Regions from separate parts of the Sporosarcina sp. USHLN248 genome, predicted to be linked through region 2. Evidence: a T-box and tRNA genes for the amino acid it is inferred to sense, from the RefSeq annotation. Region 2 holds a T-box; the other holds one or more tRNA genes.
The links. A T-box is a leader RNA that pairs with one kind of tRNA and senses whether it is charged. The one in region 2 lies ahead of proS (proline--tRNA ligase), so its partner is inferred to be a tRNA-Pro.
Positions count from the first base shown of each region.

Region 1 (15,951 bases), on a different contig from region 2:
TTCGTTCCAAAAATGGTTAAAAAAACAAAAAAAGTACTTGCAAAACTAAATAGAATTGATATAATAAGTATTGTCCTTAAGAAAGACAAGCTATAGTCTGGTGACGATGGCGAAGAGGTCACACCCGTTCCCATCCCGAACACGGAAGTTAAGCTCTTCAGCGCTGATGGTAGTGGGGGGCTTCCCCCTGTGAGAGTAAGACGTCGCCAGGCAAACCATTTCAATTCATTACATATGCAAGTTATCAACAAAATGAAATACACGAGCGAACATAAATGAATGTATGGAAGCGATTGAGAGTAGGAAGGAGCGTACAATTGTACGTGACTGACAGATCGAAAGAAGCTGACGCAGCATTTCGAAGCTTATCGCAATTTCAACCCGGAGGATTAGCTCAGCTGGGAGAGCACCTGCCTTACAAGCAGGGGGTCGGCGGTTCGAGCCCGTCATCCTCCACCATAACACTAACAAATGATTTATTGCCGGTGTAGCTCAATTGGTAGAGCAACTGACTTGTAATCAGTAGGTTGAGGGTTCAAGTCCTTTCGCCGGCACCACTACCGAGCCATTAGCTCAGTCGGTAGAGCATCTGACTTTTAATCAGAGGGTCACAGGTTCGAATCCTGTATGGCTCACCATTTTTAACTAACTGTTTTGAATTACTATGCGGGTGTGGTGGAACTGGCAGACACGCTAGACTTAGGATCTAGTGCCGTAAGGCGTGGGGGTTCGACTCCCTTCACCCGCACTTTCAATGCGGAAGTAGTTCAGTGGTAGAATACGACCTTGCCAAGGTCGGGGTCGCGGGTTCGAATCCCGTCTTCCGCTCCATACAATTGCCGGGGTGGCGGAACTGGCAGACGCACAGGACTTAAAATCCTGCGGTAGGTGACTACCGTACCGGTTCGATTCCGGTTCTCGGCACCAGATATATATATCAAGCAATTTGCGCCCGTAGCTCAATTGGATAGAGCGTCTGACTACGGATCAGAAGGTTGTGGATTCGACTTCTGCCGGGCGCGCCAATAAGTTTTGTTCGGGAAGTAGCTCAGCTTGGTAGAGCACTTGGTTTGGGACCAAGGGGTCGCAGGTTCGAATCCTGTCTTCCCGACCACTTCATGGGGCCTTAGCTCAGCTGGGAGAGCGCCTGCCTTGCACGCAGGAGGTCAGCGGTTCGATCCCGCTAGGCTCCACCAATATAATATATTTTACCCGGCGGCGTAGCTCAGCTGGCTAGAGCGTACGGTTCATACCCGTAAGGTCGGGGGTTCGATCCCCTCTGCCGCCATCCTTGAAGGACCTTTAGCTCAGTTGGTTAGAGCAGACGGCTCATAACCGTCCGGTCGCAGGTTCGAGTCCTGCAAGGTCCACCACTACTTGAATAGATTTCTTACGGAGGAATACCCAAGTCCGGCTGAAGGGATCGGTCTTGAAAACCGACAGGGGTGTTAAAGCCCGCGGGGGTTCGAATCCCTCTTCCTCCGCCATTCTTTTCATCATTGTGGTTAATATATAGGAAAATACGAAAGTTACAACTAATATTATCGTGGGGTAGAGCAAATCACATAACGCAGAATGTGATTTGTGAAATTTACCAAAAGGAAATTTCAACTAACTCCCATAAACAGCTGAATGCGTAGGATTTTAAAATCTTACAACTAATATTATCGCGGGGTGGAGCAGTGGTAGCTCGTCGGGCTCATAACCCGAAGGTCGCAGGTTCAAATCCTGCCCCCGCAACCAAAAGGTCCCGTGGTGTAGCGGTTAACATGCCTGCCTGTCACGCAGGAGATCGCCGGTTCGATCCCGGTCGGGACCGCCATTATTATTTTTTACATAACTTATTGATTTGAAGAATAGCGAATTTCTTAAGTAGATAGAGAAATAATGCTTCTACAAGTCCTATGTGGCTCAGTAGCTCAGTCGGTAGAGCAAAGGACTGAAAATCCTTGTGTCGGCGGTTCGATTCCGTCCTGAGCCACCATTCTTTGCGGGTGTAGTTTAGTGGTAAAACCTCAGCCTTCCAAGCTGATGATGAGGGTTCGATTCCCTTCACCCGCTCCATGGGCCTATAGCTCAGCTGGTTAGAGCGCACGCCTGATAAGCGTGAGGTCGGTGGTTCGAGTCCACTTAGGCCCACCATATTCCGCAGTAGCTCAGTGGTAGAGCAATCGGCTGTTAACCGATCGGTCGTAGGTTCGAGTCCTACCTGCGGAGCCAATTTTATACGGGGAAGTACTCAAGTGGCTCAAGAGGCGCCCCTGCTAAGGGCGTAGGTCGCGAAAGCGGCGCGAGGGTTCGAATCCCTCCTTCTCCGCCATATTGTTGGCCCCTTGGTCAAGCGGTTAAGACACCGCCCTTTCACGGCGGTAACACGGGTTCGAATCCCGTAGGGGTCATATTGAAAAAAGCGACATTCAAAATTGAATGTCGCTTTTTTTATATTAGTCATTTAGGTAACTGTCTTTCCGATGATATGGTATATCTCCGAGAGGAGATTCGATTCCTTCATCATCTAATCTTTCCTCATATTCTTCCGATATCTCGGATTTAACGAAACCGCGGGATTGTCCAGTAATGTCCGTGCTGACAAATTCCTCCATTTCCTCCGCCGCGCCATCCATGATCTTATCATCATATAAAGTATTATAGTCATCATGATCCCCTGTAAAGTCTGATGGTGTTTCCGATGTCCCTGACTTCGCTATTTCCTGAAAACTGTCTTCACTATCACGTGCGATGCCTTTGCGTCGGTCTGCAAAGGAATTCGGTCTTGCCATGATCAATATGTCCTTTTCTGAAGGACGATCATGTGCTATTTGTTGCTCGGTGGTATGTTCTTTGCATCGTGTGGCGTAAGGAATTGCTTCTAATCGTTCTAAAGGAATTTCCTCATCACATATCTCACATCTCCCATATGTCCCGTCCTGAATTGCCTGAAGGGCAATGTCTACCTTTTCTACTTCATCATTAGCGTGTATATTTAGCGCTAGGTCTTTTTGGCGCTCGTATAATTCAGTTCCCATGTCGCCAGGATGATTGTCATACATCGATAATTCTCCTACTTCATCTTGAGCGCTGCCTTTTAGATCTGATTCTTCTTCAGTCTTTGTTAATTCTTTCTTTAATTTCAACAATTCATTTTTAAAGTTGTTTATTTGTGTATTTGATAACATGCTTCGCACATCCTTTTCATTAGTGACGTTAGTATGGACATTGGTGGTGTTGTTCATATCCAATAATTCGTAGCAATTTTGTTTATCAATTCCCTTTTTGTTGACCTGTTTAAACCTGTTTTAAAACATAATAAAGCCGACGTTATATTAACGTCGGCCTACTAGAAATTTATATTTTATAATAAATAGCCAATCAGGATCCCGATACCTAATAGTAATCCGAACAATGTGTTTGTAACGGCTGTATTTTTCATTGCAGGCATAACTTCCAGAGGCAAAGTATGTTTGCGAAAAGTAGCGATCGCTTTAATTGGTTTCGCCACGCTTAAGAATACTAATAAAGACCATGGTGTAAGTTGTCCAGTTATAATTAGAACGATAATCCATAAATAAGAGACGATAAAGAAAGCAGACAGGATGGAAATCGCGTTGTTTCTTCCTACAAGAATCGCGAGTGTCTTTCTGCCACCTTCCTTGTCCCCCTCTAAATCGCGAATATTATTAGACATCATAATTGCAGCGACTAAAAGCATGCTTGGAACAGAAATGAGGACCGCTTCAGTGGTTACGGTTCCTGTTTGTATATAGAAAGCAATCAATATTAACAGCATTCCCATTACAAAACCGGATACCAATTCTCCAAACGGAGTGTATGCAATCGGATAAGGGCCACCGGTATATAAGTAACCGATTAACATGGAAATCAAACCGACGATAGCTAACATCCACGAGGTTTGCATGCAAATATACACGCCGATTATGATGGCAATTGCGTAGAATGTAAGTGCGATATTTAAGACGGTTTTTGCTTTGACACCATTTCGCACAATTGTTCCGCCTATACCAACTGAATGCTCTGTATCCAGGCCTCTAACGAAATCATAGTATTCGTTAAACATATTGGTAGCCATTTGAATGAGCAGGCTTGCTGATAGCATTGCAATAAATAAAAGGAAATGTACATCACCGTACGTTAAGGCAATCATTGTACCTAAAAATACTGGGGCAAACGCAGCAGTCAACGTATGTGGACGTGTCAACTGCCACCAAATTCTCCATCCAGTGTCAGCTTTAATGGTTTGTTGCAAATTATTTCGCTCCTATCTCATTTAACTTGATACAGCAGATGCCACTTTCTATAAGCAGCGAGTAGCATGCTGTAATCGCATATTCAGAGGAAGGTTAGACTTCCCGCTCAACCATGTACTGGCCACCAAAGAATCGTGACGTTACATGGTTGATTGCATATACCATTGTACTTCAAAAGCGGGGATTAAGGTATCCCGTTTGCATTAAAAATGCTATCACTCCGATGTTTCGGTATAATAGAGATAAGAAAGTTATTCTTACTTACACATAATAAGGAGCGAAAACAATGAGTCGGAAGTTGACCGATAGCCATACTATGAAAAATACTATCAATTCTCCCTATACTCGTTTTTTTACTGAAACGATTGAGGTTGGGAGGATGTCGCCGTTCGCTTTTTTTGAAGCGGGATTTCAAAAATATAAAGAGGAACGTTTTTATTGGCAAAATGCCGATCAGACGTTAACTTTGGTTGGCATAGGACATGCTGTTACGTTAACAAGCGACTTGCATGAAGAGCGATATAAGGATATTTCTAACCAATGGAACGGCTTATGCAATACGTTGATAAAGGAAGAGGAAGATGCTGCCCCAATCTTGTTTGGCGGTTTTTCTTATGATCCGAATCAAGTACTTCAATCGGAATGGAATCAATTCCCTTCTGCTTATTTTGCTGTGCCTTCTTTTCAGCTGAAAATTGAAGATGGAAGATCATACGTATCGATTAATTTAGTGACGGATAAACCGGAGGCTTCTTTGGAATTTGAATGGCTACGGCAAGAAAGAGATCGTTTAATCCATCTTGCTCAAGTGAAGGAGTTTTCATTCCAATACGATAATCCGATCGTTTCAATGGAGGAGCGGGGAAAAGATCGTTATATAGAAGCTGTCAATAATGTTACAAGTCTTATTCAAAGCGGAAAGGCAGATAAAGTCGTCATTGCGAGGAGTCTTGTGTTGCATTTTGAACAAGAACTGTCCGCCGTTGCAGCACTTTATGCAATTTCAAATGAACAACAGGAGAGTTATCAATTTGCATTGCAGCATAATGATTGTCTTTTCTTTGGTGCTACACCTGAACGCTTAATTGAGATGAAGAATGGAAAAGTCCTTTCAGCATGTGTTGCGGGCTCGATTCGACGAGGCAACTCAGCAGAAGAAGACAAGCAATTAGGGGAAGCCTTACTTGCTGATCCAAAAAACAGGGAAGAACATCATTACGTAGTGGAAATGATTTCAAAAGTGTTCCGTACACATTGCCAACAAGTAGTTGTCCCTAAAAATCCTAAGTTGATGAAAATTAGAGATATCCAACATTTATATACACCTGTTGAAGGGGAAATAGCGAGTGAAAGTGATATTTTCACACTTGTGAAGGCACTTCATCCTACACCTGCGTTAGGCGGAGTCCCGACTTCAGCTGCAATGGAGATAATTCGACAAGAGGAAGGAATGGACAGGGGCTACTATGCAGCTCCAATCGGTTGGACAGACTCCTCTGGAAATGGTGAATTTGCAGTGGCTTTGCGTTCAGCGTTAATTAATGGAAAAGAGGCTTACTTATATGCAGGTGGAGGCATTGTAGCCGATTCAAATGCAGAAGATGAATATGACGAGACATGGGTAAAGTTCAGGCCAGTTTTACGCGCGCTTGGAGGACAGTTGAATGGATGATAAAAAAATTTTAACAGACCATGTGTTGCGATTGACAAACGCACTTTTAAACGCCGGTGTGGAGGCTGCTGTTATAAGTCCAGGCTCACGTTCCACCCCACTCGCTTATGCATTTGCAGCATCCAATGCTCTGAAAACCTATATGCAGATCGATGAACGCTCCGCTGCATATTTTGCATTAGGAATGGCAAAGGCATCAAATAAACCGGTCGTCCTGCTTTGCACTTCAGGAACAGCTGCGTCGAACTATCATCCGGCAATAACAGAAGCGTATTACGCTAAGATTCCACTTATTGCAATCACTGCAGATCGTCCCCACGAGTTAAGGGGAGTAGGAGCACCGCAGGCAATTGACCAATTGAATTTATACGGTAAACACGTTAAATTCAGCGTTGACTTACCGTTGCCTGATGAGCATCCGGCAATAGCTGATTTCTTGGATCGACATATTCAAAGAGCTGTTTCAACTGCGATGACAAGTCCTGCTGGTCCGGTTCATTTGAATGTCCCTTTGCGAGAACCATTGCTCATTGATTTTGAAAGGAAAATCGCTCCGTCGACTTTCGTTGAAAGCGTTAAAGGAAAAATAGGGTTAAGTGAAGTACAAGTAAACCGTTTAAATGACCTGCTTTCAAATACGAAAAAAGGATTGTTTATTGCAGGTGAATTGCCGGTCGGCTTCGATCAAGATGCCTTTTGGACTTTCGCTAAGTCCCTTCAATGGCCCATCCTTTGTGACCCGCTCTCCAATTTGAGATCGAATGTGCCAGCAGATTGCAGGGATCTATGCATTGAACATTATGATGCACTTCTAAAAAGTGAATCCTTTTGCGGCCGTGCAGTGCCCGATACTGTAATTCGAATTGGAGCCCAACCAGTTTCTAAGCCTTTAACTTTGTTTTTAAGCAAAGCTAAGCCACCTGTCTTTGTAGCAGTTGATGAATCTCCGGAATTCCGCGATTCGATTGGTGTTGTGACGCATCATATCCAAGCGGCTCCCGAAGCACTATTCAATTTGAAAATAACTAGTGAACATGTTGCGTACAAAAAATTATGGATTTCCGCAAATGAAATTGCGTCAGAAGTAACTGCTCAATATACTGGTGACTTAGGTGATGAGGGGATCATAGTAAAAAGACTGCTTGAATTATTGCCTTCGGAAAGTGATGTTTTTGTTGGCAGCAGCATGCCAATTCGTGACGTGGATACATTTTTCAGCAAGACAAATAAGGATATTGCGCTATTCGCCAATCGGGGAACAAATGGCATTGATGGAGTTGTATCAAGTGCATTTGGTGTACAAGCTGTTCGAAAACGGAATTCGTTTTTATTAATTGGAGATTTATCTTTTTTGCATGATGTAAATGGATTAGCCATTTCTCGTTTTCAAGAGACTGATTTGACAATCGTCATTTTAAATAATGATGGTGGAGGTATTTTTTCATATTTGTCACAGGCAACGGTGCCGAATCATTTTGAAGAATTGTTTGGAACACCGACAGGGCTTACGTTCGAACATATCGCTGCGATGTATGATGCACAATATACGGCGGTACAGAATGCTGACCAGTTTTCGAATGAACTGCAGAAAGAGAAAACGAAACCTATACGAATCATAGAAGTATTCACAAGTCGGCCAGTAAATGTAAAAACTCATCGAGCTTATTGGACTGAAATTATAGAAAGACTTGATCGCAATGAATGAAATTTCTTTGAAAGTTCGCGGAGTAGACTATTATGTGGAAATAAGCGGTAAAGAAGATCAACCTTCGATCGTATTTTTACATGGCTTCACAGGATCGACTGCAACTTGGAATGAAGTCCGTTCGAAAATAGCTCATCAATATAGAACGATTGCCATTGATTTGATCGGTCACGGGAAAACTTCTGTGCCGGATGATCCTTCACGTTACACAATGGAGCAAATTGTAGAGGATTTACATTGCATCTTTAAGCAAATTGACTTAGATAAGTTTTCTTTAATAGGGTATTCTATGGGGGGCCGCGTTGCCCTCTCATACGCTATTGCTCATTCTGAAAGCTTGAATTCCTTACTATTAGAGAGCGCTTCACCGGGTTTAAAAAGTGAGGAACAAAGGGCTGAGAGAAGAAAAGCGGATGCAAAACTATCTGAGAAAATCATTAAGGAAGGCATTCATAGTTTTGTTGACCTTTGGGAGAATATTCCTTTATTTCATTCGCAGAAGCGCCTTTCCTCTGAAACGAAAAAGCAAATTAGAAACGAACGGTTGCAACAGCGAGAAAAAGGCTTGGCGAACAGTTTGTTAGGATACGGTACTGGAAGTCAACAGTCCAATTGGCAGTACTTGCATACATTGCATCTACCTGTTCTTTTAATAACAGGGCAATTGGATGAGAAGTTTGTAACTATTGCCCGGGAAATGAAAAAAGAAGCACCATTATTTCAGCATACTATTGTAGAAGATGCAGGACATGCAATTCATGTGGAAAAACCTAAGCAATTTGTTACAATAGTAGAGGAGTTTCTGAACGATTTAAAAATTTGAGGAGGAATAACATGACACGTCAATGGGAAACAATCCGTACATATGAGGATATTAAATATGAGAAGTACAACGGCATTGCAAAAGTGACGATCAACCGTCCTGAAGTGCGCAATGCGTTCCGTCCAAAAACAGTTATGGAAATGATCGATGCTTTTTCTCGGGCAAGAGACGATGAAAGCATTGGAGTTATCATTTTGACTGGCGAAGGAGAAAAGGCGTTCTGTTCAGGGGGCGACCAAAAAGTCCGTGGACACGGCGGCTATGTAGGGGATGATGAAATTCCACGTTTAAACGTATTGGACCTTCAACGTCTAATCCGTGTCATTCCTAAACCAGTAGTTGCGATGGTAGCAGGTTACGCAATTGGCGGAGGACATGTATTGCATGTTGTTTGTGACTTGACGATCGCTGCAGATAATGCCCGTTTCGGACAAACAGGCCCTAAAGTAGGTTCTTTTGATGCGGGGTATGGTTCCGGTTATTTGGCACGTATTATCGGTCATAAGAAAGCGAGAGAAATTTGGTATTTATGCCGTCAATACGACGCACAGCAAGCTCTTGATATGGGTCTTGTCAATACAGTCGTTCCTTATGAACAATTGGAAGACGAAACTGTCAAATGGTGTGAGGAAATGTTGGCGATGAGCCCGACTGCACTTCGTTTCATCAAGGCAGCTATGAATGCAGATACAGATGGACTTGCTGGTCTTCAACAAATGGCAGGAGATGCAACACTTCTTTACTATACAACTGACGAAGCGAAAGAAGGACGCGATGCGTTCAAAGAGAAACGCAAACCGGACTTCGGTCAATTCCCACGCTTCCCTTAATCAATCATGAAAAACCGCCTTTTTCTAAGGCGGTTTTTCCTTAGGAAAGAGGAGATGTTTTTATGATTCCAAATTGGTTGTTACAGAGGGCATATTTAACGCCGGATAGAGTGGCATTGTCATTTGAACAACAGCAATGGACATTTCAGGAATTGCATGATGAGGCAATGCGCATTGCTCGGAAGCTATATGCAAATGGACTTCGTGAAGGTACGCGTGTTGCGCTTTTGGGGCCATCCAATGCACATATGATGTTCATGATTCACGGATGCCTATTAGGAAGTATTGAAATTGTCATGATCAATAGCAGATTGTCTGAAAAGGAAATTGCTTATCAGTTATTGGATTCTGAAGCAGAAGCCATTATTGTTGAAGATTCACTTGCGGAAAAGCTGCAAACAATTGATCGTAAAAAGTTGTTATTTTCATTTATTGCTTCTTCTGAGGAAATCGATTTTACCCCAATCAATACATGGAAAGCCGAACAAACCATTACAATCATGTACACATCGGGTACGACAGGTTTTCCGAAAGGTGTTCGGCAAACTGTAGGAAATCATACATCCAATGCATTGTCGTCCGTCTTGAATTTAGGCCTTTCGGAAAATGATGTATGGCTTTGTACAACACCGCTTTTTCATATTAGTGGATTTTCAATCATCGTCAGGTCCTTGTTATATGGCATGGGCATTAGGCTCTATGAAAAGTTCGACGCGATCGAGGCGGCTGAGGAAATTCAAAAAGGCTCGGTGACAAGAATGTCCGTAGTTGCAAATAGCTTGGATCGTATTTTACGTGAAATGGAAAAAAGCGAAATGTTCGCGCATCCTAATTTCCAAACGATGTTAGCTGGAGGGGGCCCGCTGCCGATCGATTATTTAAGGCGTGCAGAAAAACGTGGCATAGCTGTCTTGCAAACATATGGGATGACGGAAACAAGTTCACAAACAGCGACATTATCCGCAGATGATGCACTTAGAAAAATAGGCTCAGCTGGAAAACCGCTCTTTTTTAATCAAATTAAAATAAGGGATGCCGAAAAGCCGATGCAGCATGGGGAAGTAATGATTGCAGGACCGCATGTGACACCAGGCTATGTCGGCAGGTTTGCCGATCGAAACCCGTTAGAAGATGGTTGGCTCCCTACCGGGGATATCGGTTATATGGATCATGAAGGCTATTTGTATATTGTAGATCGACGTTCTGATTTAATTATTTCTGGAGGAGAGAACATTTATCCAGCCGAAATAGAAAATGTACTCGTTTCCCACCCATCCGTATTGGAAGCTGGGGTGTGCGGGCAGGAAGATGAGAAATGGGGCAGTGTACCAATCGCTTTTTTAGTTTGTAAAGAACCGATTGAAAAAGAAGAAATTGAAAAGTTTTGTTTAGAAAGATTAGCAAAATTTAAAGTGCCAAAATCGTTTTATATAGTTGACGAGCTTCCACGCAACGCTTCTAATAAATTGATGAGAAGGGAATTGAAGCATTTCAGAAAAAGGCCGCTCTAATAAACGTTTTTTTGCATGGCTGTTGCTATTCAAAAAGGACATAACATCTTAACTCGTTATGTCCTTTACTTGACCTTCAATTATTTTGAAAGAGCTTTTTCAAACACTTTTAAATTTCGTTCCATCAATGAGAAATAGTTCTCTTCATTTGCAATGTCTTCTTCCGTTAACACTCCTAAATTGTGCAATGTTAATGATTCGGCGCCAATTTCTTTACGGATTACTTCCGTTAGCTTAGAAGAAATATTTTGTTCAAATAAAATATAACGGACGTTTTGGTCTTTTGCCTGTTTAACGATGGATGCCAGTTCTTTTTGGGACGGTTCGCTCTGGGAATTCAATCCTGCAATTGCGACTTGATGCAAGCCATATTCATTGGCAATATATCCGAAAGCGGCATGCGACACAAAAAAGGTTTTTTTAGGGGCATTGTGTGCCATCTCTTTAAATCGATTGTCCAATTCAATCAAATCGTCTTCCAGTAAATCAAAATTTTTCTCGAAATCCTCTTTATGTTCAGGCATCTGATTGATTAACGTTTCTTTAATAGCTGAAGAAAGCTCAATACTTAAAATTGGAGAAATCCATACATGGGGATCTTTTTCGTGATGATGTTCGTCATGTTCCTGATCCTGATGTTCTTCTTCGTCTCCTTGCAATAGATCATCAGAAATGCTGTCAGCAACGGCAACCATTTTAACATGTTCTGTTGATAGCGTTTTTTCAGCTTTATTTACGAAGCCTTCAAGGCCTAAACCGATATAAAAGAATAAGTCCGCATCCGAAAGTGCAATCATATCTTTTTGGGAAGGGTCAAAAGAATGCTCATCAGCGCCAGCAGGGTAGATCGACTTCACATCTACATATTCTCCACCGATCCGTTCCGTGAAATATTGAAGTGGATAAACAGTTGTATAAACGGTAGCCTTATCACCTTTGTTTTCAGGCTTTTTTTCGCTTTTACTGCAACCGACTAGATATATGGTTAATGAAAAGATGAGCAGCAGCAGAATAATGTTTTTCTTCATATATACTATCCTCCGTAATAGTAATCATTACGATTGAATCGCTTTCCCATAATACAAGAACTTGCTTATAATAGCAAACAAAAAGAAAAACCGGACGTTTTGCCGGTTGTGAGAGGGGAACAATTAATCTTTATTTGGAAATTTCTCTGGTACTGGGTCATAACCGCCTTCATGGAAAGGATGACATTTCGAAATTCGGCGTATTGTTAATAAACTGCCTTTTAATGCGCCATGTTTTTGAATCGCTTCCACTCCGTAATGTGAACATGTCGGGTAAAAACGGCATGAAGGAGGGGTTAATGGTGATATAAATTTTTGATAGCCCTTAATTAGGCCAATAAATAAAGTTTTCATAAAAAAGCTCCTTACGTTCTTCTATGTTTAGTTTATTGGTTTTGGTGGTAAAATAACAGGGAGAAGCATCGAACTGGTAAATACGAGCGAAAAGGGGAATACTTAATGTCGACAGAGTTAATGAAAGAATTAAATGTCCAAGTATCTACTTGGTCGGTAATGTACACAAAGCTACATAATTATCACTGGTACGTGAAAGGAAAAGCATTTTTTACTTTACATGCAAAATTTGAAGAACTATATAATGAAGCTACCGCTCATATGGATGATATTGCTGAAAGGATTTTAACTTTAGGCGGCAAACCGACAGCTACATTAAAAGAGCATCTAAGGCAATCTGTCGTTGAAGAAGCAACTGGCAAAGAGCAAGCTGAAGATATGGTAAAGACGATTGCGGACGACTTCGATAAGATTATGAAGTCATTGAAAAAGGGAATGGAGACAGCCGGCAATGAAGGTGACGAAATGACAGAGGATTTATTGAATGCGATCTATCAAAGCATTGAAAAACATCAATGGATGCTGAATGCATTTCTTGGTGAAGACAATAAATAATGCAATAATCCTTAACAAATGACCGAACTCTCCGATAGAAGGATGGAGAGGAGGAATGGGAAATGGAACTGAATGCAATGATGGCAAGCCAGCTCAGAAGCTTGCAATCTACAGTGCAAATGAGTGTCATGAACAAAGCGCTTTCAATGAATGCCAATGTAGTAACGGATTTGTTACAAGGCATGGACAATCAATCTGTTCAAGCAGTGGTCCATCCTCATAAAGGTCAAACTGTTGATTTGAAGGCTTAGGATTTAGCAAGAGAGCACGTATTCCTCTGTTGGAATGCGTGCTTATTTTTTGTTGTGGCCTTTAATTGGTGTAAAATAGGGTAGGGAATAGGAAGAGGATTTTTTAGGAGGAAATAGCATGTCGGATATACAGTTTATTAGAAATTTAATTATTGAAACGCCTTCAGTGCCCGGGAACTTTGCAAAAGTGGCAGCGGCAATCGGTGAATTGAAGGGTGATATTGGAGATATCCAGACAATAAAAGTAGGGACATTATCTACAATACGGGATATATCAATTCAATGCCAAAGCGAAGAGCATTTACATACGATTGTTCAGGCCGTTAATGCAATCGGCAATGGAATTCATGTACATGCCGTAACAGACGATGTATTGCAAGCGCATGAAGGCGGAAAAATTCAAATGAAAAGCAGGTTTGAAATCCGTTCTTTAGGCGATTTAAGAAGAGCGTACACGCCAGGCGTTGCAAACGTATGTAAAGTGATTCAAGAAGACCCGGAGCAAGCAAAATATTTTACTGGAATTTCAAATACAGTAGCGATTGTTACGGATGGCACTGCGATTTTAGGATTGGGAAACATTGGGCCAGTGGCAGGAATGCCCGTCATGGAAGGGAAATCCGTCTTATTCGATCAATTTGCCGGAATTAGCGGGATTCCTATTTTATTGAATACAAGTGATCCAGATGAAGTGGTTGCGACGGTAAAACATATTCACCAAAGCTTCGGAGGTATTTTGCTTGAAGACATCGGATCGCCGCATTGCTTCGAAATCGAAGAAAGACTGAAAGCGGAATTAGATATTCCTGTCATGCATGATGATCAGCATGGGACAGCTGTTGTTACATTGGCATCCGTGTTGAACGCATGTAAACAGACAGATGTTGAATTGTCACAATCTGTCGTAGGGCAAATCGGTTTAGGGGCAGCAGGACTTGCAATTAGCAGAATGCTCATGGCATATGGAGTAAAAGAGATGTGTGGAGTCGATCGGAATCCGGATGCTATTGAAAGAATGAAAAAGCATGGCGGAACGATTTTAAATTCAATCGAAGAACTCATGGAAACTTGTGATATTGTCATAGCGACAACTGGTGTAGAGGGATTGATCAAACCAGAAATGGTAAGGGAAGGTCAAATCATCTTAGCATTATCGAACCCGAATGCTGAAATTAAACCTGAAGTTGCTTTGAAAGCTGGAGCAGCATACGCAGCAGATGGACGTCAAGTGAACAATGTATTAGGATTCCCTGGAATTTTCAGAGGAGCGTTGAATGCACAAGCGAAAGAGATTACTTATCCAATGCTGATCGGAGCTGCGCTTGCGATTGTCGATAGCACAAAGCCTGGTGATTTAGTTCCTCATCCACTTGACCCGAATGTACATGCAAATGTCGCAATCGCGGTTGAACGCATTGCAAATGAGGGGAAATAAAAAAATACTGCATTGATTCAATGCGATAAGCCATACTACCTAAAAAAGGATGGTTTTGTATGGCGAACGACAAGGTTAGAATGTATGTTTCTGTTAAAAATCAACAAGTATATCCTCATAAGCATGCAGCCCCGTGGGAATATGAAGTAGAAATGAGCAAGGAGTTTCTTCCGGTCTTTCATCAATTATTTTCCCAAATAGGAAAATTGGAATTCAGGAATTTTCTCAGAGGTCATACATTGCCTTATTTGCCCTATCACTATGATCGGGATAACCATGATATTGATCTTAGAACGAAGAAATTGTATGCTTTAATCCATGAATTTACAGACGATGAATCGAAAAGGTTCATTGAGCAGCTGCCCTATTTTAGAGAGCCGGCCAAACGTTAAAGTTGACTGTTTTAGTCCACTTCAAAAATTCTGCAAAAGGCTTCTCTATGTGATTGATTAATCGAATGGCTACATAGGTGAGGCCTTTTGTAGAAGAATGCCGGACGGTTCATTGATTGAAAGGACGTGATGTCGTTGGTTACTACGTTCAAAGATTTACAAGGCGCAAAAGTGGAACTAACATTTGGCGATAATCCGATGGGAATGGAGGCAAGACATGTTCTTGTCGTTTTAAAACATGAAGGAAAATGGCTTATGACTCGACATTTGCTTCGAGGCATCGAATTCCCAGGAGGCAAAGCGGAAGAGGGCGAATCAATCGAAGAGGCCGCAGTTCGCGAAACGATTGAAGAGACGGGTGTCCATATTACGGACTTAGTAAAATTTGCAGAATATGTTGTCATAAGCAATGTGACATTTTGCAAAGCGGTTTTCACTGGAAAAGTAGTCCAGATTGAAGAAGACCCGACGCTGTATGAAACTGCTGGGGCATTATGGATGTCAGATGAAGAGCTATCCAACTGCGATCAATTAAGTTTCCATATGAAAGATGCAGGGATGGCAAAAATTAAGGAATGGGTAAATGCCTATGATTCATAATGCCGCTATTTTGCATCGGCGGGATTACCCTTCTCCAAATCCTCATGTGCGCCTCGAAGAAATAACGTATTGGTCCGATGGCTATAAGGTGAAAGGCATGTTAGCTGAACCAGTAGAAGAGGGAATGTATGAAGGCATCGTTTATTTGCGCGGAGGCATACAGCATGTTGGTATGGTACGCCCATCCCGCATAGCGCAATTCGCCTCTCAAGGGTTTATCGTTTTTGCCCCTTATTACCGTGGCAACCGCGGTGGCGAGGGACGTGACGAATTTGCTGGGGAAGATCGACAAGATGCTGTAAACGCAGTCGATGTTCTGAAACAGCATCCAAACGTTGAGAAAGAAAGAATTCATTTATATGCTTTCTCAAGAGGCGGCTTAATGGCACTGTGGACGGCCATTCTCCGTGAAGATGTTTGTTCGGTTGTCATATGGGCAGGGATGTCCGATGTCGTGTTTACATATAACGAACGAAAAGACATGCGACGGATGATGAAAAGAGTGATTGGCGGAACACCTAATAATATGC
Region 1 is NZ_JBBCZC010000016.1:193-16,143, forward strand. It holds rRNA gene rrf (5S ribosomal RNA) at 97-212, shown strand; tRNA gene WFH04_RS08160 (tRNA-Val) at 384-459, shown strand; tRNA gene WFH04_RS08165 (tRNA-Thr) at 482-557, shown strand; tRNA gene WFH04_RS08170 (tRNA-Lys) at 563-638, shown strand; tRNA gene WFH04_RS08175 (tRNA-Leu) at 667-748, shown strand; tRNA gene WFH04_RS08180 (tRNA-Gly) at 757-831, shown strand; tRNA gene WFH04_RS08185 (tRNA-Leu) at 839-927, shown strand; tRNA gene WFH04_RS08190 (tRNA-Arg) at 949-1,025, shown strand; tRNA gene WFH04_RS08195 (tRNA-Pro) at 1,038-1,114, shown strand; tRNA gene WFH04_RS08200 (tRNA-Ala) at 1,121-1,196, shown strand; tRNA gene WFH04_RS08205 (tRNA-Met) at 1,215-1,288, shown strand; tRNA gene WFH04_RS08210 (tRNA-Ile) at 1,297-1,373, shown strand; tRNA gene WFH04_RS08215 (tRNA-Ser) at 1,395-1,487, shown strand; tRNA gene WFH04_RS08220 (tRNA-Met) at 1,669-1,743, shown strand; tRNA gene WFH04_RS08225 (tRNA-Asp) at 1,747-1,822, shown strand; tRNA gene WFH04_RS08230 (tRNA-Phe) at 1,909-1,984, shown strand; tRNA gene WFH04_RS08235 (tRNA-Gly) at 1,991-2,064, shown strand; tRNA gene WFH04_RS08240 (tRNA-Ile) at 2,066-2,142, shown strand; tRNA gene WFH04_RS08245 (tRNA-Asn) at 2,146-2,220, shown strand; tRNA gene WFH04_RS08250 (tRNA-Ser) at 2,230-2,320, shown strand; tRNA gene WFH04_RS08255 (tRNA-Glu) at 2,328-2,399, shown strand; gene WFH04_RS08260 (TraR/DksA C4-type zinc finger protein) at 2,445-3,176, opposite strand; gene WFH04_RS08265 (1,4-dihydroxy-2-naphthoate polyprenyltransferase) at 3,353-4,264, opposite strand; gene WFH04_RS08270 (isochorismate synthase) at 4,552-5,937, shown strand; gene menD (2-succinyl-5-enolpyruvyl-6-hydroxy-3-cyclohexene-1-carboxylic-acid synthase) at 5,930-7,642, shown strand; gene menH (2-succinyl-6-hydroxy-2,4-cyclohexadiene-1-carboxylate synthase) at 7,635-8,465, shown strand; gene menB (1,4-dihydroxy-2-naphthoyl-CoA synthase) at 8,477-9,295, shown strand; gene WFH04_RS08290 (o-succinylbenzoate--CoA ligase) at 9,358-10,806, shown strand; gene WFH04_RS08295 (metal ABC transporter solute-binding protein, Zn/Mn family) at 10,887-11,834, opposite strand; gene yidD (membrane protein insertion efficiency factor YidD) at 11,958-12,188, opposite strand; gene WFH04_RS08305 (Dps family protein) at 12,294-12,743, shown strand; gene WFH04_RS08310 (putative motility protein) at 12,806-12,994, shown strand; gene WFH04_RS08315 (NAD-dependent malic enzyme) at 13,113-14,429, shown strand; gene WFH04_RS08320 (transposase) at 14,489-14,821, shown strand; gene WFH04_RS08325 (NUDIX domain-containing protein) at 14,957-15,421, shown strand; gene WFH04_RS08330 (alpha/beta hydrolase family protein) at 15,411-15,951, shown strand, end outside.
Region 1: it has a tRNA-Pro gene. The T-box ahead of proS (proline--tRNA ligase) is inferred to sense a tRNA for this amino acid. The anticodon was not compared.

Region 2 (15,951 bases):
TAGTGATGCCAGCCCGTAATGTCATATCCGGGCTGGTTTTTTAATGGAATTACTCATCCATAATACATGAACGAGCGGGAATCGGCTTTTTCGTCTACCAATGAGATTTGAAAATTCATCGGTAACGAGCTTTAGAGCTGCATTCGCAAGGAAGAAGATATTGATACATATCAGAGTGTCGACATCACATAGGCATTCAGCATAATGTTAGCGATTCTTTACATCCGCATGCAATGTTGCACTCTAATCAATGTCAAGACAGCTTCAAATTTTTCACTCACTTCGCCTACCCCCATCGCGGTTTTCGACTCGCTTCCCTATTAAACGACGATTTTTATTGTAAAGAAACAAAAAATAGTGAATAAATCAATATACAGAGGGTAAACATGGAAGGTAAGCGGTTAGTAAAGAAGGAGGAGTGCAAAATGGCTGATCAACCAACGGATGTGAACGAGAAAAAAGGAATGAGCCGCCGAACGTTTATAAAAAATACTGGACTTGTTGCAGGCGGTGTAGTTGGTGGAGGATTATTCGGTAGTTTACTGACGAATCAACTTCAAAAAAATCCTGAAAATGTCAAGCAGGCCGGCAAACAGGATAGTGGCTATTTGCAAGATGCACGCGTGTTCTTCACACGTGTAGAAGATTTTGACATACTATCGGCCGCTACTGAGCGAATATTGCCGAGCGATGATTTAGGTCCAGGTGCAATCGAGCTTGGTGTCCCTTTTTTCATTGATAAACAATTGAACAGTGAATGGGGTATGAATGCGAAAGAATATATGAAAGGGCCATTTCTTCTAAGTATGGAAGACGCAGGCAGACATAATAATACGGACAATCAGGATAGACAAGGGCCGAATGCAGAAGTGCAAAACCCTACTCCAACTCCTCGATACCAGACAAGAATGAACCGGGGAGAAATCTTCATCTTAGGGCTTCGGGAAATGGACAACGTAGCACAGAGAGAATTTGGAACGAGTTTTGTCGAGGCAAGTCCTGAACAGCAAGACGAAGTAATGCGGATGTTTGATGAGGGCAAAGTCGAGCTGAAAGGTGTCGGTTCACAAAACTTTTTCAATTTGCTTCGTCAAACAACACTTGAAGGTGCTTACGCTGATCCGGTTTATGGAGGAAACAAAGATATGATGGGCTGGAAAATGAAAGAATACCCTGGACCGCGAGCGAGTTATATGGCGCAAATCGAGCCGGAGGAGTTCATTCTATTGGAACAAAAAAGCTTGCGAGATTATCAAGGTCATTAAAGGAGGTCATTGGGCGTGGCAATTAAATTAGATAAAGTAGATGTAGTAATTGTTGGAACTGGTTGGGCCGGTGGTGTAGTGGCAGCTGAACTTTCGAAAGCGGGCTATAAGGTGGTTGGATTGGAACGCGGGAAAAACCAAGTGCGCGAGGATTACATAGGAGTAAAAGACGAGCTGCGCTACACGAACCGATACGAAATGATGCAGAATCTTTCTTCTGAAACGATTACTTCACGTAATAATATTGACGAAGTGGCACTGCCTGTTCGGACCCGTCAAGAAATGATGGTGGGTACGGACTTAGGCGGTGGCAGTGTACACTGGGCTGGGTCGACATACCGTTGGCGTCCATATGATTTTGAAATTCGCAGCATGACGATCGATCGGTATGGTAAAGAGAAAATCCCGGAAGGCATGACCATTCAAGACTGGGGCATCACATATGATGAAATGGAAAAGTACTATGATAAGTGGGAAAAAACGGCTGGTATTTCGGGTGAACCTGACCCGTTAGGAGCTCCGCGTTCTAGTGATTATCCTAATCCGCCGATGTTAGAATCTCCACCGATTAAGCTATTCAAAAAAGCGGCAAAAGAATTAGGGTATCATCCATTTCAAGTCGCATCCGGCAATTTGTCTCAAGCCTACACGAATCCTGACGGCGAGCAAATGAATGGATGTATGTACTGCTCTTATTGCACGCAATACGGATGTGATTTCGGCGCTAAGTCCGATCCATTAGTGACAGTTCTACCGACAGCGATGAAGACTGGGAACTTTGAAGCGAGAGTCGGGGCATACGTCCGCCGTGTATTATATAAAGGTGGAAAAGCAACAGGTGTAATGTATGTCGATACATTGACAGGCCAGGAGTACGAGCAGCCTGCAGATGTAGTCGTATTGGCAGCATTTACGTTTACCAACAATCGGTTATTGATGCTATCGGGAATTGGCGAGCAATATGACCCAAAAACGAGGACAGGTGTCATTGGAAGAAATTTTAATGGTCAATTCGATATTACATTCCTTGGCGCAAGAGGGTATTTTGAAGATCGGAAATTTAATTATTATGCTGGCGCTGGAGCGTTAGGCGGAACGCTGAGCGACTTTGCAGCTGATAACTTTGACCATAAGGACTTGGACTTCATTGGCGGTGGAGGAATTGAAATGAGGCAGTACGGAGAGGCGGCCATTTCGAGCAACCACGTACCTAAAGGAACGCCAAAATGGGGTGCGGAGTTCAAGAAGAATTCCATTCATTACGCTTATCGGAATCTCGTTGTTTGGTATACTCCGAATATTATGTCTTGGTGGCATAACTACCTTGACTTAGATCCGACCTACAAAGACGATTTCGGCGATCCACTTTTGCGTGTAACGAACAAATACACAGATCAAGATCGAAATATTGCCAAGTTCGGAATTGAGAAATGTCGTGAAATCATGGAGAAGATGGGTGCTGACATAATCGATGAGGACGAAGTGCCGCATGAATTCGATCATATATACGATGGTGGGCATTATGCAGGAGGAGTTATCATGGGGTCTGATCCAGCAACTTCCGCTGTAAATAACTACTTGCAAATGTGGGATGCTGAAAATATTTTCGTTGTCGGCGGATCCGCTTTCCCACAATTTGGCGGGCATCATCCGACAGCCACAATTGGAGCATTGGGCTACCGAGCAGCAGAAGGCATTGAGAAATATTTAAAAGCTGGTGGCGGGCAATTGGTCCAAGCGAAAAAGGAAAGCAGCGTAGTATAAGCGACTAGTGATAACGCCATGAAAGTAGTATAATATCGAAAAAAGGGAAACCGTTATTTTGGTTTCCCTTTTTAATTTAAATGCCTAGATCTTTTTTACAAACTCCGATTTCAGTTGCATAGCGCCGAATCCTTCGATTTTACAATCAATATCATGATCACCCTCGACGAGACGGATATTTTTCACTTTTGTTCCCATTTTGACGATAGATGAACTACCTTTTATTTTCAAATCCTTAATGACAGAAACTGTATCACCGTCAGTTAGTACATTGCCATTTGCATCTTTGACGACTTTCTCCTCTGATTCCTCAGTCTCTGCACCAATCATCCATTCATGTGCACATTCCGGGCAAACAAAAAGATTGCCATCTTCATATGTATATTCTGAATTGCATTCGGGACAGTTTGGTAAATTCATCATAAATTGTTTCCTCCATCCAACTATAATACATTTACTATAGCAGATATACGGATTATGCCAAGTCGTCCATATGCTTCGAATGATGAATCGATGCATGCAATCTGTTCGGAATGTTGTATGATATAGGTAGTTTTAAAATTCGGAAGTGATAGAAATCAGTGAAATATTTGGCGTCCTTCGATAAAGGGGGGGAAGGTCGTATGGATGATCGTTTTGAGCTTAGCTTTAAAAATAAGGAAGTCCGAATGTGGGTTGCAATTATGGTACCGACTTTTTTGGCGGGAGTGTTCTTTTTGATTTTCGCGAATAGACAGCACTTGTATATGGCGAATTTATTTCCGCTGCTTGGTTGGATATCTTTTCGTGTATGGCAATTTGTTTATCGGCGAAAACAGAAGCGAGCTCTCTAATGATGCATGTACCATAAAAGATATTGTAAAGGAGACTTTATATGAAATGGAAAGTGCTTGATTCGAAATATCATTTTAAAACGCCATTTGGAAATTTGAGAAATGATACTTGCCAAATGGAAGACGGAACAATCATTCAAGATTACTATGTCAATGAGTATGCGGATTGGGTAAATGCGGTTGTGATGACGGAAGATGGACAGATTGTTCTTGTCGAGCAGTATCGCCATCCGGGTAATGGTTTTTACATTGAAGTGCCTGCTGGCAAGATAGAAGAAGGGGAAACATATGAAGATGCCATCATTCGGGAGGTTAGAGAAGAGACCGGATATTTATCTAATGAACCGCCGATTCCATTAGGCGAATTTATGGTAAATCCGGCTACACAAACAAATAAAGTGGCTATGTTTTTAATCAATAATGCAAAAAAACGGTATGAACAAGAATTGGATGAGACAGAGAGATTGGAAGTTCGACTTTTTCCTTTTAGCCGTATACCAGAATTGATTCAAAAGAAAGAGATTACGCAGTTTTTTACAGTGAGTGCTTATTATATGGCGAAGGATTATTTGAGTAGAAAGGAGAGAAATGATGAGTAAAAAGCATGCACTTGTCATCGGCGGCTCTGGCATGTTGGCGGGAGTGAGCCGCTTTTTGGCGAAAGAAGGATTTGCTGTTTCTGTTGTCGGAAGAAATTATGCAAAGTTACAATTACTTAAAAACGGATGCCCGCCAGAGTCGATTTTTCCGATTCAAGCTGATTACAATACCGATCTGCTTTTCACAAAAGTGAAGGAGGCCATAAATGCGCGGGGGCCATTTCAGATAATTGTCAACTGGATGCCGAATACCAATGCGTTAGAGCAAGTATGCCAACTTAATAAAGAAGCTAATTCCTTCCGACTTGTCCATGTGAAAGGTAGTAGGAGGTATTTTGAGGATGAAGAGATTCAAGTCTCTACAAATTGCCTTTATGAAGAAGTGTATTTGGGTTTTATTTTAGAGGGAGATACGGCCAGATGGCTGACGCATGATGAAATTTCAGGCGGTGTCATCGATCAAATTGTTCACGGAGGAAAATCGCAAATCATCGGACAATTGCAACCTTATAGCGCTAGGCCGAAGTAGGAAGGAGAACGGAATGTTAAAGAGAAAATACGGCAGCCGATATGATTGGAAACGGATTTTGAAAAGGAGCTATGTGGAGCGGTATATTGTAAGCCCTGAATATGAAGGATATGTTACGCTTTTTCGGATGCATACAGTGTCAGCACCTTTACATAAGACGTATGAGGGGAAGTCGGTATGCATAGCAGACGAAGGATTTAGCTGGATGCAGCATTTTCCTACCGGAAAGCGCTATTCAGTGACGACAGTTTTTAATGGAGACAATGAAATCGTACAATGGTACATCGATATATGCAGTGAAAATGGCTATTGCGAAACGAATGGGCCTTGGATGGATGACATGTTCCTTGATTTGATCGTACTGCCTACCGGCGAAGTCATTGAAAAAGATGCGGATGAATTGGAAGAGGCATTGCAAAATGGACACATAACCAAAGAGGAATATATGCAATCTTGGGAGGATTTTAGACTTCTGAAAAACAAAATAGTGGAGAATGAATTGGATCTTGCGAATTTGACGCAGAAGCATTTTCAAGAGCTGAATGGATAGGGAAAATGCTTATGCGCGTTGGGAGATCTAAATATTTATGAAAAACCTCTCAATCTATGACGGATTGAGAGGTGCCATATTATTTTTTGACCGCGTGGATATAATGAATCGTTTCGAATGCGGACAAGTAATCGGATCTCTCTTGGAAAAATTCATTGTTAATGGTATCAGGCGACAAATATTCGTAAATGAGTAAACCTGCATTTTCTAACATTTTCTCTATTTCATTATAGGTAAAGCAGGATTTCATTGGCTCGCCACTAGCTGAAGCCATTTGAACCATATTTTGAACTCGATTAGATCTACCTTTTTCTTTAAAAAGGTTGTCATCTGCATAATCAAAAACGATTGAACTCCCTGATGGAACTTCTGTAAACAATTGATTTACCAAGTTTGAATTTTCTTCTTTTGTTAAATAATAGGAGACACCTAAAAAACTGTAGAATGTTTTTTTGTTCGGCTTAAAACCTGCTTCAACAAGAGGTTGAACAGTAAAATCTTTCGTAAAATCCATAGAAACAAAATGAAGATGTTTGGGAATTGGGTATTCGGCATATGACAGTCTTTGCTTTTTAAATTCTTGTGTAGCTAAATAATCTACTTCAAATATTTCTATACTTTGTTCTAATTTTGGATGTCGAAAACAAAAGGTATCTAACCCCGCTCCTAAAATAACATACTGTTTTGCACCTAAAGAGATTTCATTGAGCAATACATTTTCGCAATAGGCTGCACGTGACAGAGGAGTGGGTGATAGCTGAACTTGGGTTACCCATTTTAAAATTTCATCCGGATGATCCTGATATTTCTTCGCAATATCTTTATTGAAGAATTGAATACCTTGGATCATGTTTTCGCGAATATTCGCGAATTCTTTTTCGGTAATTAAATCTTTTGCAATGAAATCATCAAAAATTTTAGGTGTGTCAAATTTACTGTGATATGCTCGGGCGAATGCTGCGATTAAGGAAGTTAAACTTGATTCATTCTTCTTCATATATGCTCCTCCCGTAGAACAAAAATAAGATCCCCCTGGCCAGGAGAATCTTATTATATAATGGAAAACAGTAACTGTAAATTATAGCATATGTAAATTTTTTTGTCAAGTTCATAGGGCTGTTTTTGTGAATTGATTTCATAGGAAAGGGGACTGTCAATGAGCAGATTGTATGAGGCAATTCAACTTAGAAATGAAGGAGAACTTGTAAAATCCAATGAACTATTAACATCTCTTGTTGAAGAGACGCCGGGTGATGCGCTGTTGAACTATCAAACAGCGTGGAGTTTCGATGCTTTAGGAAAGGAATCTGCGGCAATTCCTTATTATGAGAGAGCATTGCAGATAGGACTGGAAGAACAAGATGCAATAGGTGCGCTTATTGGTCTTGGGAGCTCCTATCGCGCATTAGGCAAGTATGCGGAATCGAAAGAAGTATTGGAGAGAGGGATAGAACAGTTTCCTGAAAACAATGCGCTCAAAACATTTTACGCGATGACATTATACAATGTAGGCGAATATGAAAGAGCGATGGAAGTATTATTAATATGCATTGCGGAGACATCAAGTGATCCTCATGTTGTAGCGTATAAAAAAGCAATCGGGTTTTATGCTAATAACTTAAATACGACTTGGTAAGTGGGGGAAACCAAATGGATGAAAAATTTCAAATAACTGATAATGAGCGGGAAAAGGTTTTGAAAAACTATTTTCGCTTCGGTGTCGACGGGCCGCTCGATACGTTTCCGAGCAAAGAAAAGAGAAAATATATAGTTGCTGAAGAAATTGCGAAACGGTTTGAAATGGGCAAAATCTATATGGAGAAAGAGGTAAACGAGTTATTAAAACAAATTTATCCCGATTTCGCAACGATCCGGCGATTTTTGATTGATTATGGGTTTATGAATCGGAGCGATGATGGGGTGGAATATTGGGTTGAGGGTGAGCAGTATGCAAATCATTACGAGTCCGAAAAAGGAACAATATGAACCGTTTGTGAATCGAGTTTTTGCACAACACGCCGATTTGAAATGGGATTTGTATAGGAGTGTTGCAAACAAGCAAAATGAAGGCACATTTCTTTTTTGGAATAGCGGCGATGTGAAAGCATTTGTATCTGCGCATTCTTCTTCTATCCATCCTTTTTGTGTTTATATAAGGATTGCGTACGAAGAAGATACTGAAGGACTTGAAAGGATTGTCGAGTACTTAAAAAATGCTTTTCAGAAACCGCTCTTCTTTTTAATAGACAATCGGTTTGCAAGTTTAATGGATGTGTTAAGTGGAAGCGGTTTTCAATTAGTACGTCAGACGGACATTGTTCATTTTATAGCAGATTATTTTTCAAGTATAGAAAACGAATCCATCTACCCGATTGCTGACATCATAGATCATCCAAAGCTTTTAGCCAGCCTCGTTTTACTTTCTAAGCAAAAATATGCGGAAACCCATACAGGTAATCCTATGGCAGAATTGCCGATTGAGAAATGGAAACAATTCATAATCGATGGGTTACTACAGGAGTGTAGTTATGTCGCAATAACGGGTGAAAAGGTGGTAGGCTTTAGCTTAATGTACGGGCTTTCGGAAAGAAGCTATGAACTTGGGTGGGTCGGTGTAGAGGACAATGATCAAATGGATGTATTGGACATAATGCTTCGAAAACAGCTGCAGTATGCTAAGGAACACGGAATTCACTTTATTGAAAAAGAGGTTGATTCAACCTGTCCGTATTCAATTCATATTTGTAAATCACTTTTTTACGATATTAAGGAAACATGGTATTCATATGTGTCTCGAAGATTTGGAAATGACGAAGTGAGGTCTTCATCAGTGGGTTGATTCGCCCAAAAATCTTGGGTTTGTATGATTCATGAAACTCTGCTATATTATAAGCAATATACAATCCACGATGTGGCCAAGTAGATGGAAATTGTGAGACAGAGAATATAGCGAGGTGCTGAGAGCTATATCACCGCTTTTCGTCGAACCCTACCACGGAGATGTCATGCAAACATGACCGGTTCGTTTCCGTTATTGAACGTTCGAGGGCTTTTCTATTCGAGGAGCCGAATGAAGGTGGTACCACGTCTACACAGCGCAAAGACGTCCTTATTGGGGACAGCTTTGCGCTTTTTTGCATTTTGAAATCAATTGAACCTTTGGCTAATCGCGGATTATATGGAGACAATGTAGAGGAGGAAGTCTGATGAGCAATCAGCAAAATGATTTTTCAAAATGGTATATCGACACGATTCAGAAAGCGGATTTAATGGATTATACGCCAGTTCGAGGGTGTATTGCGTTTAAACCGGACGGGTTTGAAATTTGGGAGCATATTCAAGATGAAATGGATCGCCGCTTTAAAGAAACTGGCCATCGCAATGCATATTTCCCGATGTTAATTCCTGAGTCGTTCTTCCAAAAGGAGAAAGACCATATCGAAGGATTTTCTCCTGAGCTTCCATGGGTGACAGAAGCTGCGGGTGAAAAGTTGGAGGAGCGTTTGGCGTTGCGTCCAACTTCCGAAACGATGATTGGGCATTTGTATTCTGACTGGATTAAAAGCTACCGCGACCTACCTGTGTTGATCAACCAATGGGCGAACGTATTCCGTTGGGAGAAGAAGACATTGCCGTTCATTCGTACTTCTGAGTTCCTTTGGCAGGAAGGGCATACAGCGCATGCTGATGAGGAAGAAGCTCGTGAAGAAACGATGCAAATGTTGAATATTTATAAGGAAGTTGTTGAAGACTTGCTTGCGATTCCTGTTTACGATGGACAAAAAACACCATCCGAGCGCTTTGCGGGTGCGGTCGATACGTACTCAATCGAAGCGATGATGAAGGATGGAAAAGCCGTTCAAGCGGGAACATCACACTATTTAGGAACAAAATTTGCGGAAGCATTCGATATTAAGTTTTTGACGAAAGAAAATCGCCATGAATTCGTTCATACGACATCTTGGGGTACTTCAACACGATTGATTGGTTCTGTTATTATGGTACACGGCGATGAGCAAGGTCTCGTACTGCCTCCACGGATTGCACCGACGCAAGTTGTGTTAATCCCTGTCGGTCCGTGGAAAAAGAATCCGGCAATTATGGAGAAGTTGGATGAAGTTTTCGCTGAACTGAAGGCAAAAGGCATCCGTGTCCGTTTGGATGACTCCGATCAATCGCCTGGCTTTAAATTCAATGAGTGGGAATTAAAAGGTGTGCCGCTTCGCGTTGAATTGGGACCACGTGACCTTGAAAACAGCCAAGCGCTCTTGAAAGCCCGCGACGAAGATGAAAAAATGGCGGTAGATCTATCGGAAATTGTTTCGCGTATTGAGCAGGAACTGCAAACGATGCAAACACGCTTGCTTGAAAAAGCACGTGCATTCCGCGCAGAACATTCTCATACACATATTGATACGCTTGATGAGTTAACAAAGCATATCGAGAATTCTGCAAGTAAAGGTGAGATTCCTGGTTGGATTTTGGCTGGCTGGTGCGGAGATGATGCCTGTGAGGAAAAAGTGAAAGAGGAAACGAAATTCACAACACGCAACATTCCATTCAATCCTCCTGCAGAAAAATCGACATGCATTTGCTGTGGTAAAGAAGCAGAGCATACCGTCTGGTTTGCGAGAGCTTATTGATTTTTTGAATGAAATTGGCTGCCGCCCTTCAAGAGGGGCGGCAGCTTTTTTGGCGTTGTCCCGTCCTGTCAGGTTTAATTGGACGACTGTGACCGTTCGGTGGAAAAAAAGAGTAGAATAGGTGATAACCGCCTGAACACTGGTGGTTACTCCCCTGAAACACCTTCAATTCCCTATGTCCGTACTACCTCTGCTTCCTTCCCATAAAAATGCAGCCATGCTTCGAGGATGCCCCCCGCACAGTGGGCTACGGCGCGATAGAGGTTTGGGTGGTCTTCCATCGCGATTAGTTCGGGCTGTGCATTACCGACAATCACGGAGGGGTAGCCTAATGAAAGCATGTCCATGTCGTTGCCGGAGTCTCCAGCGATGAGTGCCTGAACGTTCTTCGCAGTGTAGTTGGAAAATATATACTCTAATGCTTTCCCTTTTCCGGCCGTCGCAGGAAGAACGTCGATGTCGCGATCTGAACTAAATATGAATGTATGTGTGATGCCTTGCCGTTCAAGTGCATTCTGAAATTCCTCCACTAACGATGAGTTGCCCTTTGGAACAGTGAAAGAAATGCGCCGATTGTCTGGCAATGCTTGCCTATTTAATAATGGGAAGTCTTCTGCAATCGAGATAATTTCATCGGGCCTCCAATTTTCGGACATTCTTTCGGCCCATTGGCTGTCTTCGACGTTTGCATGATGATAAATCGCCGTTCCGACATCTGTTACTAATAAATCGGGAATCGGGAGCTTTTCGCTGTAAATTAAAGATTTTGCTGAAGATAGATGTCTGCCTGTTATATAAACGAGGGAGACGTCGTGGGGAAGACGATCGAAATGAGCAAGCAAAGCTCCTAAATTTTCTTCTTGTCCAACAAATGTACCATCGAGATCAGTTGCTAACATGAATGGCTTGTGTCTCACCAGCGACCACCTCATATAATTGATCCATTCTTTTTGCAATTCTCGACCAGTTAAATTCCTTCCTTGCACGAGATGCAGCTTTTCTCCCTAAGGACTGTGCAACATCCTTATTCATTGCAAGGAATTTCATGGCACTTGCTAAATGTGCAGGATTTTCTTTTTGAACATGAATTCCGGTTTCTAAGTCTTTGACGACATCTTTTAATCCGCCGACTTCCGATGCGATGACAGGGCTGCCGCAAGCTTGGGCTTCTGCCGCAACCATACCGAAGGACTCATAAGTTGAAGGTACAATGACTGCAGTCGCTTTATTGAAAAGCTCTGATAGCTCTTCCTGTGTACGGGGTCCGATGAACTCGACGTAATCTTCTATTCCGCTAATAGCCCTTTGCAGTTTGCGGGATTTTGGCGATTTCCGTTTTAGATCGATTTGATACGTGTCACCGCCTGCAATGCACAGTTTTGCAGATGGAGGGATTTCTTTTTGCTCCAATAGGAGTCGAAATGCTTTTATTAATGTATAGATGCCTTTCGTCTCTTCCAACCTTCCTGCAAAAACAAAGAAAGGAGTGTTTTTGCTACTATTTGTATCCTCTGGTTGGAATGTTTCATCTACACCGATTGGTATTACATGGATAGGAGCCGGGTCAGGAGTAACACTACGAATTAGTTTCCGTTCGGTTTTTGTTGTAGCGACGATTGAATCGGCAGTTTCTAAAATGAGTTCTTCTGCTGATCGTCTCTTAGGCTCAGAAACTCCTGTTGCCTGCTGCTTTGCAACGGATAACGAATGGGATGTATGGAGCCAAGGGAGACCGATGTCAAGCGATGTTTTTCTCCCTAATAATCCCGATAGCCAATAATGTGTATGCATGACATCGTATGTTGAAAGCGATAAAGTCTCACGCATTTCGTAATAGAAATCTGGAAGCATGCTATACAAATCGCTTTTTTCCACAAACCCTTTAATGCCTGCTGCGACGCGGATGACTCTACAATTCTCCCCAAAATGTTCAATTTTCGGAGCATCTGCGTTTGCCCAATGAGTGACGACATCTACAGAATGCCCCCGTTCACTTAACGCCATGGATAGTTGTTTAACATAGTTGTTTTGTCCGCCCGCCTGTTCTCCGCCAAGCGTTGCCAGTGGGTCACCATGATCAGAAATGAACAAGATTCTTTTTTGCATCGCTTTTGTCTCCTTTTACAAATAGTCATAGAGAATGAGTATGTAGTGTTATTACCTACCCGGATGCTGTTGATATAAACATTTTGGTGGGATTTCTACCTATAGAGTGTGTTTTCTTTAAGTCTTTCAAACTGGTTCCGGAGTATTCTAATTTGGATACACTGGATCTCATTCAATTTGAACATTTTATGCCAGACCTGATATCTATTTGAGCACTTTTCGAAAGAGAGGAGTGTTAAAGATAAATATTCAAAAATGCTGTATAAAAGATTGTGATATAACGGCGACTCCATTATTGATCCATATCGAAAGGACAGATCTCCGCTTATCCGTCTGCACTCAGCATTCTGATAATTTAGGGCAATTATTACAAAATAACGGTCCGATCGATTCATTTCCAAACGATAACGAAAGCATCGAAGCAATGAACTGCCTGCTATGTACCGATCAAGCAGAAGTGAAAATTACGACCTACACAAATCGTTCGGAAACGTATCTATGCAAGGAGCATTCACAGAAGTTTCTTCATCGTCAATTGGATTCTGAAGATCAGAAGAAGTTATTTCAATCCCACCTTGAAATCGCGCTTCACCTAAATTGCTCAAGTATGCTATGATAGGAACATATTAAGCATTTACTAACTGATGAACTTGACCCAGGCGGGACAAGTGTATTACCAACTATTCAAACGCTCAAGAGCGATGGAGACAGCTCAACAACTGTCCATCCTTCTTTGTGCGTTTTTTTATATAGATAAAATCGCTGAAAGGAGAATTGATTATGAACAAACAAAATGTTCTCATTCAAGAAATTGAGGTATTGCATGAAGGTGTTTTTTGAAGGGAGGTTTTATTGTGTGTCTTGGAAAAAAGAAAGAGCAAATACCTCACATAAAAAGCCAAAAGGGATAGAGGTTGGAACCCTTATAGCTTTTCTTGTCTTATCCTAGCCCCAATTGTCAGCTCAGACGAAGGAGATGTCGGTAGGCCGCATAACAGCGATCATAAAATAGAGTAACAATAATTTAGGTAAATCCCATAATCACTTTTATTTTAAGATTTTGCCGAAATACATAGTGCAGGGGAGTAAGACCAGACAATATCCCACCACCAATACTATTGAAAAGTGTTCTGGAAACCCATTTATGAGAATTTCAAGTTAAAGTTTATTGTTTAGGCTCAAATTTGAGCAATTTAAAAGACTAAGGTAAACTCAACCCCAGTCTTTTTTAAAACTTATACATCAGACAGAGGATGCTACCGTTGATTTTTTACCAAAACTGTTTATCCAAAAAGAAGGAGCAATGCAGATTAATAAGTTAGAAAGGACGGATTAGTCAATAGAAAGAATTGCGGTTATTTTAGTGTTTATCTTTACAGCTTTATGCCTTTGCGGATTTGGCATGCTGATTGGTAATACAAAAAGGAACGACAAAATTGACAAGATATATTATACCCTAGGGGTTTTCGGTGGTATCGGAATGCTAATGGGTTTTGTGTACTTTAAGTTTATACATTAATGGCGAAAAATCTTTATCCAATAGGAAGGAGCTCAGTAGAATGATCAACCAGCTAATTCACGGAGATTGTTTGGAGATCATGCCACAATTACCCGATAAGATCTTCGATATGATTTTATGTGATTTGCCTTTTCATTTCTTGTTTCATCGTAGGGAAAAGTATGGGGAGGCGTTAAATTTGCTTGAAGACGGATATAAACCTTGTGCTTCATGCGGTGTTTTGATTGACGATGGCCGCGTTAAAAATGGTGAATACTTGTGTCGTGATTGTTAGCACCATGGGTTAAAGAAGAAACACACCCTGCTTGCTAGCTGTATATTTTCAAAAAAAATATGAATGCGGAGGATTTCCAATGGGAAGCAGGGGCATGTTTCTTTGGAAATATTGGAGATATGATTGAGGATATAAGATCAATTGTATTGAGAGATGGATTGCTTATCATTGCCGGTCTGAAGCAAAAAGGAAATGAGTAATTTGGACATAATTTAATAGTCGTCTTAACGTAATTAAGAAAGGAAGCGATTAAATGGGGAACGAGTACGTAATTGTCGGAACAAAAAAAGGAATGCGTTTCACTTCCTGCGAGCAAGGAACGTCAGAACAAGAAGTGACTTATCCAAGTAAAGAGGATGCAGCTGATGATTTAAAAACCTATAAATCAACATTTCCGTTCGAAAATTTTGTAGTCCAACAAAAGCAGGATCCATTGCCGTTTTTGAAAAGGGGAAAATAGTCAGATACCAGGCAAGCGCGTAACTTCCCATTGAAGTAAGAATATTGGTATGTTATAATATGGCTAATTAAAAGACGGAACAGGAATACCCTGATTGGACACGTTTTATCGTGTTCTTTCAGGGTGTTTTTTTATGGAGAGGGGGAATCAGTGTGTCTTGGAAAAAAAGAAGGGCAAACGCTCCGCTAGACAACCCTAAAGCATCGAGATAGGTACTCTTATTGCGTTTCATCGAAAAAACAAGGAATTTGAAGGCGTCATTGACATGATCCGGGAAAACTCCGTCATCGTGAAAGTAGATGCTGACATACAAAAGTATTTGTAAATCGAAAACGAGCTTACAGTCGTAAACCATAAAAATTATCGGGTGTTGAATTAACGTGTGGACTATCTTAACAACTCAAATAACAAAGGATACTACAACAATGACAATCGAATTGGATATCGACCATAAATTATTTGAATCGTATCTAATTGATCGGAGCGTTTTGTATCCTTCCTACATTAATTTTAATACATATTGATACAATATTTTAAATCCATCGGGAAAGGTATCAGCGGGCTATTGTGAAACGACTTTTTGAATGGTTGGAAGAAGAGTATAGAAATTTTCAAAAGGAGTGGTTGGAGAATGCCAACTAAGCACCGGTGAGATGATGAATGTGAATTGGTTTACGTTATTGATTGCAGCTGTCATTGTAATTTTTGTTTTCCGCCTGTTGTCGATCGTTCGTTCATTCTTCTTTCGATTGGTCGGGTTTGTGGCGGCAGTAGTGGCGGTTTGGCGATTGTACATCATGTTTACTTATGGTTGATATCAATATACAAAAGGGGAATTTTGAAGATGAAGGGGTTTCTACAACAACTGGCCGATTGGTGGGAAAGAAATAAGAAAGCAAAGCTGAATGCAACGCCTGTTTAAATTAAGAAGGAAAAAATTATAAATAAAAACACCTTTGATTTAGTACCAGATAACTAGTACATCCATCCGAAGGTGTTTTTTGACTTATTTACGAAGGTCCGACTCCCAGCACAAATATAGCAGTTAGTGAGACCATAAAACTTATAACTAATGATATTCCCCAATCGACTTTTCTAGTTTGGCCAAATAACAGGCTTATAAAACTACAAATAATGAAGTTAATAACGAAGAGTACGCCAAACATAATAAATGTAATCATGGGAAACACCTCATTTTAAGAATTATAGACCGGTTACAACTCCTGAATACATAGAAGATTTGGCATAGTAAAACGGTGGTTTATCCCAGCCGGTCATCTCGGGAGCGTCGTAAATCACAAGTCGGTAGTCTCCCTTACCACCAGAGACATTAAAGCTGATTTGGCTTGTACTCGTCACTGATTTAGATTCCTGAGTTGTCCACCAGAGCCCATTACTTTTTTGCACAT
Region 2 is NZ_JBBCZC010000012.1:48,811-64,761, forward strand. It holds gene WFH04_RS06795 (gluconate 2-dehydrogenase subunit 3 family protein) at 426-1,265, shown strand; gene WFH04_RS06800 (GMC family oxidoreductase) at 1,281-3,029, shown strand; gene WFH04_RS06805 (zinc ribbon domain-containing protein YjdM) at 3,114-3,452, opposite strand; gene WFH04_RS06810 (hypothetical protein) at 3,653-3,862, shown strand; gene WFH04_RS06815 (NUDIX hydrolase) at 3,904-4,461, shown strand; gene WFH04_RS06820 (Rossmann-fold NAD(P)-binding domain-containing protein) at 4,454-4,990, shown strand; gene WFH04_RS06825 (ribonuclease FAU-1 family protein) at 5,004-5,540, shown strand; gene WFH04_RS06830 (class I SAM-dependent methyltransferase) at 5,620-6,537, opposite strand; gene WFH04_RS06835 (tetratricopeptide repeat protein) at 6,697-7,176, shown strand; gene WFH04_RS06840 (DUF2087 domain-containing protein) at 7,191-7,526, shown strand; gene WFH04_RS06845 (hypothetical protein) at 7,489-8,379, shown strand; T-box leader at 8,438-8,654, shown strand; gene proS (proline--tRNA ligase) at 8,747-10,183, shown strand; gene WFH04_RS06855 (HAD-IIB family hydrolase) at 10,357-11,100, opposite strand; gene WFH04_RS06860 (glycosyltransferase) at 11,069-12,289, opposite strand; gene WFH04_RS06865 (hypothetical protein) at 12,585-12,905, shown strand; gene WFH04_RS06870 (hypothetical protein) at 13,849-14,082, shown strand; gene WFH04_RS06875 (hypothetical protein) at 14,336-14,542, shown strand; gene WFH04_RS18340 (hypothetical protein) at 14,763-14,867, shown strand; gene WFH04_RS06880 (hypothetical protein) at 15,205-15,357, shown strand; gene WFH04_RS06885 (hypothetical protein) at 15,746-15,951, opposite strand, start outside.